One region of the Clostridium budayi genome, then DNA from elsewhere that is predicted to be linked to it. Evidence: riboswitches for the same ligand, from Rfam matches in the RefSeq annotation. Region 1 holds a riboswitch; the other holds the start of a gene.
What was found. Region 1 has a riboswitch for cyclic di-GMP ahead of ACZ5TJ_RS02610 (BsaA family SipW-dependent biofilm matrix protein). Riboswitches for the same ligand answer to the same signal wherever they lie in the genome.
Positions count from the first base shown of each region.

Region 2: another riboswitch for cyclic di-GMP. It lies ahead of ACZ5TJ_RS12150 (discoidin domain-containing protein); the one in region 1 lies ahead of ACZ5TJ_RS02610 (BsaA family SipW-dependent biofilm matrix protein).

Region 1 is NZ_AP042456.1:553,183-559,859, reverse strand. Features, by position in the region: gene ACZ5TJ_RS02625 (hypothetical protein) at 1-1,867, opposite strand, end outside; gene ACZ5TJ_RS02620 (SipW-dependent-type signal peptide-containing protein) at 1,885-2,523, opposite strand; gene ACZ5TJ_RS02615 (hypothetical protein) at 2,553-3,272, opposite strand; gene ACZ5TJ_RS02610 (BsaA family SipW-dependent biofilm matrix protein) at 3,297-3,971, opposite strand; cyclic di-GMP riboswitch class II at 4,057-4,140, opposite strand; cyclic di-GMP riboswitch class II at 4,185-4,268, opposite strand; gene ACZ5TJ_RS02605 (signal peptidase I) at 4,399-4,923, opposite strand; gene ACZ5TJ_RS02600 (hypothetical protein) at 5,538-5,837, opposite strand; gene ACZ5TJ_RS02595 (radical SAM protein) at 6,001-6,677, opposite strand, start outside.
Region 2 is NZ_AP042456.1:2,527,067-2,533,743, forward strand. Features, by position in the region: gene ACZ5TJ_RS12145 (NPCBM/NEW2 domain-containing protein) at 1-2,292, opposite strand, end outside; gene ACZ5TJ_RS12150 (discoidin domain-containing protein) at 2,344-2,931, opposite strand; cyclic di-GMP riboswitch class I at 3,094-3,177, opposite strand; gene ACZ5TJ_RS12155 (FAD-dependent oxidoreductase) at 3,594-6,206, opposite strand; gene ACZ5TJ_RS12160 (DMT family transporter) at 6,363-6,677, opposite strand, start outside.

The DNA of each region.
Region 1 (6,677 bases):
TATAAACATCTAACGTTTTTCCACCAGGGATAGTAAACTCTCTTCCAAGCTCTTCAGATTTATTATTATTGTTAATTAGGAATTTCCACTTTGATTTATTATAACTATTATTTTCTCCAATATATCCACTTAACGTATCTTCTAAAGATAGTTTATCCACGTTTATTGGATTCTTTCCATTTAATGTGTTATTCTTCATAGAAATCTTAAATAGAACATCATCACCTTTTATTAGTGAAGGGTTACTCTTTACATCTACATCTTTTCCATCCCTTATAATTCTTGCGATTTCTTTATTAACTGTAATATTAAGTTTAGGGGAAATCTCTTGTATATTTACAGTATCTTCATCCTTAATAGTTAATTGATTAAAGAAATAACTTCCTGTTGCTTCAACTTTATTTGTAATAACCCTATTTAAATTACTAAAATTATTTGATTTCTCAATATATTTTAAATTATCTTCATCTTGCAAGATTATTTTACTGTGTGGTTCTAATTTATCAAGCCCATGTTTCTTTCCAGAAGCATCTATTATCTTAAGCGAATTAAGCGAACTTCCTTTATTCTTAATATTAGAAGAATTATAATCCTGTTCTAATGAAATATCATTTAAATCTATATTATCAATTTCTGTATCACTTGTATTAGACAGTATAAATTTAAAGTAAATTGGTACATTTGCAGGTACCTTAGGTGTATTCTCTTTTGTATTTAAGATTATTTCATCATTATTTTCTTGTTCTTTTGCTATACTATCGGCTGATAATTTCTGTCCGTTTAAGTCTTTTGTTTTTACATAAGCAACCTTTTCCACCTTCATAGTAGGTTTCTTTACAGCATATAAGCAAACTTTTGTAACACCACCCCAGTTACACCATTCACTAGTTAAAAGATCAATCATATGTTGTGATCCAAATCTGTTACTCCTAATTATATTTGTAACGTTTCCTAAAACTGTGTTTCCATCTTTATCTTGAACTGGATCATTTAAATCAACATGCCACCCATCAATTATATTGTTGTACTTTGGTAATTCCTTAGCTATACATTTATCATGAAACGCAGAGATTCCAGAACCACTTTTCCCTTGATACTCTTGCTTGTAAGTTACTGTCTTTGTACTTCCATCTCCTTGAATAAATTTTATTTTCTTAGCAGATTCACCTTTTTGCTGAGTTGTGGTATAATTTATCTCCGTTGCCATTTCATCAACAAATACAGAAATAAGGTCATTTGCCCCAATAAACATAGCATGGTCATTTGGAGAGCCTAGATAGAAATTATATTCCTCTGGATCTATTGTATTTCCATTACTATCTTTAACATTGTTTAAATCTACTATTCCCCTAAATAAATTCCAGTCTTGTGTATAATAATCTTTAGGAGTTGATTGATCCCAGCCTTGTGCCGTATTGTTTACTGCTCCCCATTCTAAATTATTTTTTAATGGATAAGGTTCCTTTCCATCTTTGTTTCCACTTTCAAACCATTTCTCTAATGTTTTATAATCTATAGTATAGGAATTCTTATTAGCACTACTTAAAATATACTTGGTTCTTAAGGTTTTTCCTGTATCTATACCATTAAAATTATCTGGAGATATAAGATTATTATTTCCAGAGTTATCTCTATAAAAAAATCCATTAATATAACTTGCTTTTTCTATTTGACTTGAATTATATTTATTCCAAGCTACAGAATTTACTTCATTCATAGTATTTCTTGTCCAAGTTAATGGTATCTCTATAACTTTACTAGTTAAATCACTGCTTTTTTTCTCCTTATTAGCAGCTTGTGGCACAGTATAATTTATTATTAAAAGAAGGCTAAGCATAACACCTATAACTCTTTTAAAGCCCTTCATATTTATCCTCCTTTCTTTTATTTCTTATTTATAAGTTCATCAAAATAATTAAGCACATCTTTATCCATAGTATTATTTATATTCCAGCTCTCTTTTATAGCATCATAATTTACTTGTATAGCTTCTGCTGAAACATTTACTACTAATTCTCTATTTGAAAATTCTTTTTTTTCTTCATCTGTTATATTCTTATTTATTGATACTGACTCTAATAAAGTACTTGTCTTAGATTCATCACCTTCTGAAGAACCTGTATTGTTATTCTTAGGCTTTAATATATGTTTATAATAATAATATCCATCTTTTCCTTCTATCCAATCATTCTCAAATCCTTTTCTAAAATTAAGTTTAACTTGATTTGAAGCTGATACAGGTATATTATTATCATTAGATTTTCCTTTCCATTGTGGATTAATTATAACCCTAACTATTTCAGGATTTTTACCTGTATTAGTAACTGCTACAGTTTTCTCTATCGATTTATTTGTTGATAAATCCTTCGCATTATTTTCATCAAAGTTTTCAACTACAGTTGCTTCAATCTTACCTATTCCAAAACTATTTTTTACACTTTCTTTTGAAGTTAAATATGCTAAAGATGCAACTGTAGTAATTGTTAAAATAATTGTTGCTATTGCTATTCCTACTTTTTTCATTTAAATACACTCCAATTAATATTATTTAGCTATAAAGCCTTTTCTTTTCTAGAGTTTCTAACCTTAATTGCTAATAATATTATTCCTAAAATTATAAGTATAGCTCCAACTCCAAACATACCATTATACCCAGTTTTAGGAATTATAGCTTTTATTTTATTAAACCCATTTTGTAGTATATTATTATTTGTGGAGTCATTTATTGTATTTTTATTATCACTAGATATTATCTTTGAATTATCATTAGTACCTATAGCAGTAAAAACCCAATTAACATCTAATTTTTTATTTTTATATTTATTATCAGTTGCATTTCCATCAAGTATTGCTTTTGCTTCTAAGACCTTTCTTTCTCCTGGATTTACTACTCCAAGGTTTATATCTTTTCTTAGTCCATCTTCTCCACTAACACTTCCGTTATATATATTGTTTCCATTATAATTTACTACAAGATTTAAAACCTTTGCTAAATCAATTTTCTCCTTTTTCCCGACTCTTTCAGCTCTTAGAAATACGTTAAATGGTTCTTTTAGATGGTTTTCTATAGTAAGTGTTCCGCTTACAGAGTCACCTGGCATCATATTTTTGCCCTGTAAAAATTTATCACTATTATCTTTAGTGTAAATAAAATGTATCCTATCTCCATCTAATGTAATATTATAGGATGGCAATTCTTTTGCCATCCCATTAGTTGATATTCCTAAAAGAAGTGAAATTAATATTACAAAGATTTTTAATACTTTTTTCATAATATCACTCCTAAACACATCTAATTATTTAGTTGTTGTATTTTGTTCAGTTTTACCTTGCATTTGTAATGATTTTAATTTAGCTATTACATTTGATGGAGCATCTTTCCATGTTTGTTCTACTGCATCATTTGATGCTTGGACTGATTCCGCTGTTACATCAACTGTAAATCCGTTTCCTAATACTGATTTTTCAGTATCACTTGCTAATGTAACTGAATCTAATAATCTGGCTGTTTTATCTCCAGTTTGTCCTTTTGGTTGTACTGATGCAATATAATAATAGTAATCCCCTGCTTTAAACCATTTATTATTTTCCATATTTTCTGATGTATTGACACAATTTAAAATTATATCGTCTTTATCTGTTGAATTTAAATCTACATTTATTTTACCATTTGAATCAACCCAATTTGGATCTAATTTAACTCTTATAAATTGTGGATAATTTGCTGTACTATCTACTTGAACATCTTTATTTACTGTATCTCCAGGAATCATATTTTTTGCTTGCTCTGGTTTAAAATCTTCTACTATATCTATTCCAGCATCTCCGCCTTTATCTTCATTACCTTGACCAATTGTACTAAATGAGTTTTTAACAGTTTCCTTTGAAGTAAAGTATGCTAATGATCCTACCGCTAATGACGCTACTACCGCTACTGCTGCTATAACACTTATTATTTTTTTCTTTTTCATATGTATCCTCTCCCTTTGTATTTTTTTCAAAATATAGATATTTCTGTAAGTGTTTTGCCTAAAAAATAGGCTAAGCTTTACAAATAAGTATATTAGCCGGTTGCACTACTAGCTCCACATACCCCAAGTGCCCATATACAGGATATATTTCAATGCTTCTATTATTTAATTATTTTTCACATAAAAAAAGACTAATTACTTATTACTAGAATAAAAATAATTAGCCGGTTGCACTACTAGCTCCACATATCCCAAGTGCCCATATACAGAATATGTTTCATAGCTTCTATCAAATTTTTATGACTGTTTTCACGTAAATAATACCATTTTTATATTTTTTTATCAATAAAGTTCAAAAATTATTAAATATTTGTTTTCATTTTATACATTTTTATATGCTTTTCGACAAAAAGGAACAAAAAGCCTATTAAGACTTCTTTGTTCCTTTTTTCTTATCTAATACAAAAGATATTCCGAAAATAGCTAATATAATGATTATTATAACTACTAAATTCTTTTGTATAAATTGTGATACTTCCCCTAAATAAGGTATATGGAACATTACCTTTCCAATTACCTGACTTCTTTCTATAGCTACTGGATCTACTGTATTATTGTTATCCCCTTTAGTTATAAATTCTTTTCCTCCATTTATAACTTGCTTAACTCTATGAGTAACAATTATGTTGTTAGCTTCTTTACCTTGAAATGTTATTACATCTCCAGCCTTTATGTCTTGATCCGTACCATTCTTTACTATAACTAGGCTACCAGGATTTATATTAGGCTTCATACTTCCAGTTAAAATATAATAACTACTATATCCTAATATACTAGGATGTTTTCCTTCCTTGCTTCCAGTAATGCTAATTGCACAAACTGCTATTACAGCAATTATAAATAAATAAAATATACAATTCCCAATAACACTACTAATTTTTCTTTTCTTCATAAATATACCTCTTTTTCATTTGTATCTAAATTTATTATAAAATACTTCATAATATAGTCTATATAAATAATATATTTTATGTCAACGTATTTACAATTTATTAAAAATATATAAACGAAAAGCAGTCTAGTATTTCCCTTATACTAAACTGCTCTATAATCATATTATTCTTTTACCCATAAACCCACGCGATTCCCTTTAACCTCATCGCGAAAAAACTCTCATAAAATACTTTAATACTTTGCTGCTTCTTGCCCCCACAAGTAATGCAACATTAAACCTTTAATCTCATAATTGAAATATCTCATAATGAGATGTACCCTAACTTAATATGCTTGCTATAAAAAACTATCATTAGATAGTACATTAAACTTCTCTCTCCCTAAACTTCCTCCTTTGTTAAATTTTATTAATTTAGAAATTCCTCATAAGGAATATTTAATTGAGTGTTGCTACATTTAAAATCATATACTATATAGTTCATAATTTCAATATATTTTTAACACTTTATTTACAAATTGTCATAAAATATTACTTTAGTACCATATTTGTACTTTTTTATTACACCTTTTTTATTTAAATATGAATAAAATAAAAAAGCCCCTTAGGACTTTTTATTCTTCTACTTTTGCATTCTTAAGTCTATCTCTACATATTTCTCTATCTTCATCATTAAATAAATCTTTATATTTATTGCTTAATATTAAACTCTCTAATGATATATCTTCTCTTCCACATTTCATTAGTACATCTAATCCATCTTCCTTTATATCTTCTCTTATAAGCTCTTTTGCTGTTAATAATGCACCTTTATTATTTATTTTTTGAAGAATGTTAGTAAGTTTACAGTTACATTCTAAGTCCGCTTCTCTGTATATCTCTATCATATCCCTATATAATTCCATACTACTCATGATATAGTACCTCCTCTTTATAATAGTAGTTTTATTAATATACTATTAAGTATACATTATTAATTAACATCTTCAATATTAATATTGAAAAGTAATTTATTATATTAATAGAAGAACCATCTACTATTTTAGATGGTTCTTCTATTAATCCTTTTATTTAGTTTTAGCCTCTTGAGAAATCATAATTTCCTGTTCCGTTGAATTCTTCTTTAAATTCCTTTTCTGCATATTTACTAAATTCATTAGCAAGATTATCTAATTTATCCATGAATTCTTTATCTGTCACCATTAGTTCAGCACTTGGATGTGTAGCTTTTGCACCAGTAACCTTTACTATTTCTCTTATTTGCTCTGGATTATCTATCATAGGACAAGGCATTAATAAATTCTTATTATATGGTTGTCTCTTTCTTAATTCTTTAAAGTAAGCACTTTGGAAAACTTCTGCAAGTGGTTTACCTTTTACATTATCAGTAGCAAAATGAGAGAAAATACATGGTTCAACATCTTCTTTAGAGTTTATATGGCAGTAGTATTTTCCTGCAATACATCCTCCAACGTAAGGTGCATCATTAAAGAAATCTATTGGGAATATCTTTTTATTCATTCTAATTTCTCTAGTTCTTTTCCCAAGTTTTAATCTTTGTTCTGGAGTTAACATAAGTTCCATATCTTTTATAGGTTCATCACCAACTGGCATAAACATAAAGTACCATATCATTCTAGCACCTTTTTCTACTAACATATCGATATATTTATCTGAAGTTACAATATCAATATTATTTCTAGCAGTTGCTGAAGAAACTCCAAATGGTATTCCTTTTTCTCTTAAAAGATCCA
Region 2 (6,677 bases), 1.0 Mb from region 1:
TAATCCCCAGCCTGTATTTACATCTAATACTGCACCTTGCTCAGCTTTATTGAAACCTGTTATTCCATTTCCAGCATTCATAAAGCCTCCATTATCTAACCATTTAACCATAGTTATATACCTAAAATTAAAGTCAGAATTAACCTCACTAGAGCCATCAAATCCCCAGAATTTCATAGTTTCTTTAATTACTTCATCACTTTTATTTGCAGTTTCACTTGGTAATTTATTATTTTTCTTAAACCAGTCTAGAGCATACGTTGCCTTCACATTTACTAATGTTTTATCACTAAATACATCAAATACATCTGGAAGATTCGGATCTTCATTTAATAGTTCTACATAATTTTCAAGATCTTTCATAACTTCTTCATCAGTGTTAACACCTTTTATATAATTAGGGTATGTTCTTGCTCCTTCTATTCTGATCTTAGGTTTTCTTCCTTGTTCTTCAGGTGTGTATGGATTATTTGTATAAAATACTCCTGCTTTTGAAGTTTCTGGTCTTAACTCTCCAGTTGGTAATTCAGGTACTGTTATTACATTTCTACCTTTATTTAAATTTATAATAACTTGTCCATTATGTTGGCTATCCATTTGCTTAAATACTAATTGCGGTGTTGGCTTTCCATCTTCCACATCAACATAAACATTTATTACTTCTCCTGATTTTGCAGCATATCCTGTTGGTTGCCAGTCTTGGAAGTTCCATACCTTTCTCTTTTGAGATTCTTTAATAGAATTCCCTCTACTTTCTAGTTCCCAAACAGATGCTTCTGCTTTTCCTGGCTCATTTACGATTTTCTTAGCTAAATTTATAATAGTTATAAGTTCATCTTCTAATGGATGCCCTTTAACTTCTTTTGCTAGACCATCTAACTTTTCTATTGTGTTATATTCATCAGATACTTTAGTCATTAAAGTGTCTTCAAACAGGTTGTGTACTTTATCATTTAATTCATCTTCTTTATATAGAGATATCTCAGCAGCAGTTGCCCAATCTTCATATCCCTTTGCATACACAAATTTGACTCTTTTAAATTCAGTTGGGTGAAATTTAAATTCTAATGTATCTTGTGTTGCACTAGTTGCACCCTTTGATACTAATTTAAAATTATCTCCCTTAGATGTATTTGATGCATATATTTCAAACTTTTCAGGAAATCCTCTATTTGTTCCTAAAGAAGCTTTAAACATTATTCTATTAAGCTTTATAATTTCTTTAAGTTCTATAATTACTTCATTTTTGAAAGTATCTGTATTTTGCTTGCCTGTATGCCATCTTGTATTTATATCACCATCTATTGCATTCTCAATAACTAAGTTAGAATAACGACCACCATTATTACTTATTTTATTTATTTTATCAGAAGGTACTTTGAACAGATTTTCATATTTTTTAAGTGTCTCAGCATCTACATTAAAACTCTTTATTTTAGCATCATTATAAATTATTTCACTACTATTTAGTATTGTGATAGCATTCTCTATATCTTCTTTGTAGTCTTCATAAAATGGATGCTTTTTTGCTTCCTCTTCTAATGCTTTTATTTTTTCAATAGTATTAAATTCTTCACTTACAGTGCCCATTGTACTATCTGTAAATAATCTATCCATTTTTTCTGCTACTTTATCTTGAGTATATAGACCAAATTCTGCTACACAAGCCCAGTCTTCATAACTTTTTTTGAATACAAACTTAACTCTCCTAAATTCTGTAGGATTAAATCTAATTTCTATAGAATCTTGTGTTACTTTTGATGATCCACTTGATACTAATTCAAAAGTATCACCTTTAGTAGTTCTTGATGCATAAATATCAAATTGTTCTGCAAACCCTCTATTAGTTCCGCGAGGTGCAGTATATACTACTCTATTTAATTTTGTTAATTCATTTAACTCTATTATTACTTCATTAGTAAAGCCTTCACTATTTTGCTTTCCAGAATGCCATTTTGTATTTATATCTCCATCCATTGCCTTAGTTATAGCTTCACTTGCATATTGACCACCATTTGTAGTTATTGATTTTACTTTACTCTTTGGCACTTTATAAATAGCATCATACTTAGGAAGTACCTCACTATTCATATCTTTAAATTTAGATACTTTTGCATCAGTATAAGTAACCTTATTATTTTCTACAATTAACTTTGCATTTTCTATATCTTCTTTAAACATGTTATATAACGGATGATTTTTCACTTCCGCATCTAAAGCATTTATCTTTTCTATACTATTAAATTCTGCACTAACTTTACTCATTGTTTCATCAGTAAATAAGTTCTTCATTTTATCACTTATTTTATCTTCTTTATAAAACATAAATTCTGACGCTGAAGCCTAATTTTCATTAGCTTTTGTAAACTTAAACTTTATTCTTTTAAATTTTGTATTATTGAATTTAATTTCTACCGTATCTCCAGTAGACCCTGTATACTCGCCACTGCATACTAATCTAAAATCATCACCATCATCAGTAAGTGATCCGTAAATTTCTAACTCCTTAGCAAAACCTTTACCTTTAGCTGATGACTGCCTTGCTGCATATACTATTCTGTTTAAAGTTGTCTCTTCCTTTAATTTAAATACTACTTCATTTGTAAATTCAGAATTATTTGGATTTCCTGTTTCCCAATGCGTACTAAAATTTCCATCTATAGATTTATCAATAGTTGAATTACTATACCTACCACCATTGTTTGTTATAGATTCAATATTAGAGTTATCCATTTTGAAAACATTATCATAAGAACCTATATTACTGTTATTTAACAGTTCAAATTTACTTATAGTTGCTTTAGTAGATTTAGTTTCTACTATTGCAGTTACCTTTTTTGATACTTCATCAGCTAAAACCTCTACTGATGGTGCTGAAAAATTAATAATTACTACTGATGCTATTAAAGCAGCTATTTTCCTTTTATTCATCTTTACCCCCTGATTTTTACTACCGTCAGAAATACATTAAAAAAAGTTACTCTTTTAGAGTAACTTTAATATTCTACTTATTAATAAGTATTTTTCATATCACTAAATATTTAATGAATGTACTAATACTAATAATTAAAAAACAAAAAGTATAATGTACTCTTTGGCAACTGGCTGACATAATTATAAACCTTAGTCCCTATAGCTTTGCGTCTTTAGGTTTCCCTAAATTTGCCTATTAAATTTATATATTTAACATATTATCACCATTTTAGTCATATATCAACACTTTTGTAAAATTATACGATTTATTATCAGAATTTGATAAAAAAAATGGCATGATTTTAATTATAAAATATTTTTTAAGCATATGACACTCTTTGCAAAGAACATCTTGTTTATTCTTTTCCTCAAAGTGGCTTTTATGTTATTGATAGTATAATAAGAGAAGAATATTTATCTTTCTCAAGGTATCCTACAAGTTCTAACTATACTTTCCAAAATCCCGTTTCTAAATGGTAATGATCCAAATCTATGAAGAAGTGCTACGCCTTGCAAAAGAATAATGAAATATCTAATAAAAAGAATAAAAAAACACATAAATAGCCATAAAACTATTTATGTGTTTTTAATATTTAAATCACCAATAATATTCTAAAAAATTATTTTTTAAATTTATTTAATCTTTCTTTAGTTTCTAATCTGTTAGCCCACATTTCTTCTTCTGTTTTATATCCTCTTACCTTTGCTTGATCTTTAGTATATTTTCTTCCAAATATAAGATCTAAAATATGAATTGAATCTTTACCAGCAGCTTGCATAGTTCCTCTACATGAACCACAGTAAGTTACTATATTATCTTGATTAAAGTCATTAGCTCTTCTAGTGTATACTCTCTCGTATAACTCTGGATTTGAGCTACATACCATTCCACCAACACCACAGCATCTAGTGTTTTTACCATTTCTTTCGACTTCTTCCCAATTGTATCCTAACTCATCTAAAATCCATCTTACACTTTCATGATGTGAAGTTACATCTCTAGTTACACATGAATCATGTATGTTAAATATAACATCTGAACCTAATCCTACTCCTTTAGCCTCTGCTGGAATTCCTATTAAATCTTTCATTAAATCCCAGTAAGCTATAACTCTTTGATTCTTAGCTGTCTCGCTGAAAACTTTGTAACATGATGGACAAACAGTTATTATAACTTCTGCTCCCATTTCATCTAATATATCTACAGCTTTTTTATTTCTTTCTTCATATCTTTCTTCTTCACCAATTAAGTAAGTTACTTTACCACAACATTGAAGTAATGCCCCAACATTTTCTTCTCCTAAAGAATCTTTTAAATGTCTTAAAACATTTTCTACGCCATCTGGAGTATAAGCTGGTACTGTACATCCTGGTACAAATACATATTTAGTTTTCTTCTTAGCTTTTTTCTCTTCTTTTACTTTGTCAACTGAAGTAGCTTCAACTGTTGTACAGTATTCTTCTGAGCACTCTTTTTCTTGAGCGTCATCACTTACCTTTAATGATTCTAATGGTGTTATTCCACCATTTTCTTCAGAAAATGCTTCTTTTATAGCTCTAAAGTTCACTTTTAAATCTAACTCTTTTGGACATTTTAATGTACATTGGTTACATTCATTACATGAATATGCTATCATATCATCCATATTCTCATAGCCTTTTTCTAAATACTCTCTAAATAAAGCTTTTGGACAATCTGTGTAGTCATTAAGCATTATACATTCTTTCATACAAAGCTTACATTGACATTGTCTACATCTATCCGCTTCTCTTGTAGCTTCTTCTTTAGTATACCCTAAAGCAACTTCATCAAATGATTTAATTCTTTCTACTGGATTTAACTCTTCCATATCTTCTCTCTTACCAGTTATTGTTGCCCAATCAGTTGGCATTTGTAACTTAGTTTCATAAGTCCAAGTATCTTTTAACTCTCTTCCTTCTGTTAAACTTTGTCCATTTAAGAATCTTATAACAGATTGAGCAGCTCTTCTACCAGTAGCCATAGCTTGGATAACTATTACTGATTCACCTGAAGCATCTCCTGCTAAGAATACTTTCTCATTTGAAGATGATTGTAATGTTTCTTTATTACATTCAAATGTAGTGTTTGGTCTTTGAACTAATATATCTTTAGCAAATCCTCCTTCAACACCTTGACCTATAGCAAATACTATCGTATCTACTTCTATTTCACTTGTAGCTTCATCATCAAATTTTGGAGCAAATCTTCCATTATCATCGAACATTGAAAGACATTTTTTTAATGTTACTCCTGAAACTCTTCCATTTTCATCTATATGTATATTTTTTATAGCTTGAGCATGATTAAATTTTATTCCTTCTGCTATAGCGTCTCCTATTTCATGGTTTGATGATGCCATGTTATCAAAGCTGTCTTCTAAGCATATTGAATAAACTTTCTCAACACCATTTATTCTTAATGAAGTTCTAGCACAGTCCATAGCAACATCTCCGCCACCTACTACTAATACTACTTTGCCAGCATTTTCTACATTTCCAGTTAAAGATGCTTCTTTTAAATATGAAGCTGCACTAAATATACCTTCAGCATCGAAATTTTCTAAACTTCTATCGACCCTTCCTTGATGTTTACCAACAGCAACAACTACACTATCAAATTCATTAACTATATCACTAAACTCTTTATCTTTTCCGATTTCACAATTTAATTTAAAGTTAACACCTAACTTATCTAAGTAGCTTATTTCATGCTCTAATACTGTTCTTGGTAATCTGTAAGCAGGAATACCTACTCTCATCATACCGCCTCTAACAGGTAGTTTTTCAAATACAGTAACTTCGCATCCTTCTTTTCTTAAATCCAAAGCTGCTTGTAATCCTGAAGGACCAGCACCTATAACGGCAACTTTCTTACCATTACTCTCTTTTATTGAAAGATCCCAATCCTCTTCTTTGTCAAAGTTATCTGCTGCATATCTTTTTAATGAAGCTATTGCCATAGGGCTTTTTCCTTCATTCCATTTACATTGCTTTTCACATGGATGTGCACATATTCTTCCTAGAGTTCCTGGTATGAATAGTTTCTCCCTTATAACTTTTATAGCTTCTTTACCTTTTTCTTCTTTTATTAATCTAACATATTCTTTAACGTCAGTATGCATAGGACAAGTTGCAACACAAGCTGCTACCTCTTCACCCATACAATTTTCAACTATCTTTTCCATATTAGCCACGATTTCTTTTTTTAACATTGCCATTCCTCCTATATCGTACTAACTCTCATCTTATGATGTTTTGTTAAAAATTCTTCAATCTCTATATATTAATCAAGGGGTAGAATTTTAATAAAAACTAACCTTCTACACCCTTATTGATTACAAATTACTTATCATATTTATTTTTTATAATTACTCTTTTTTTCTAAATGTCTTTGGATCTATTGCGAATATGAATACACCTAAGACTATTACTATTCCCCATATTGCTAATGATGGAGTTATTTTATCTCCAAATAATAATGCACTGAATATTATTGTCCATAATGCTGCGGTACTGTTTAATGCAGTACCCATTGCTGCTCCTATTAAATCAACAGCTTTATACCATGAAAGATAAGTTATAGCCCCTAATATAGCGATTCCAGCATATTTAAATACTAATCCTCTTGAAATTATTTGACCAGCTAGTGGATATCCACCTATTAATGGTAAAACTATCACTGC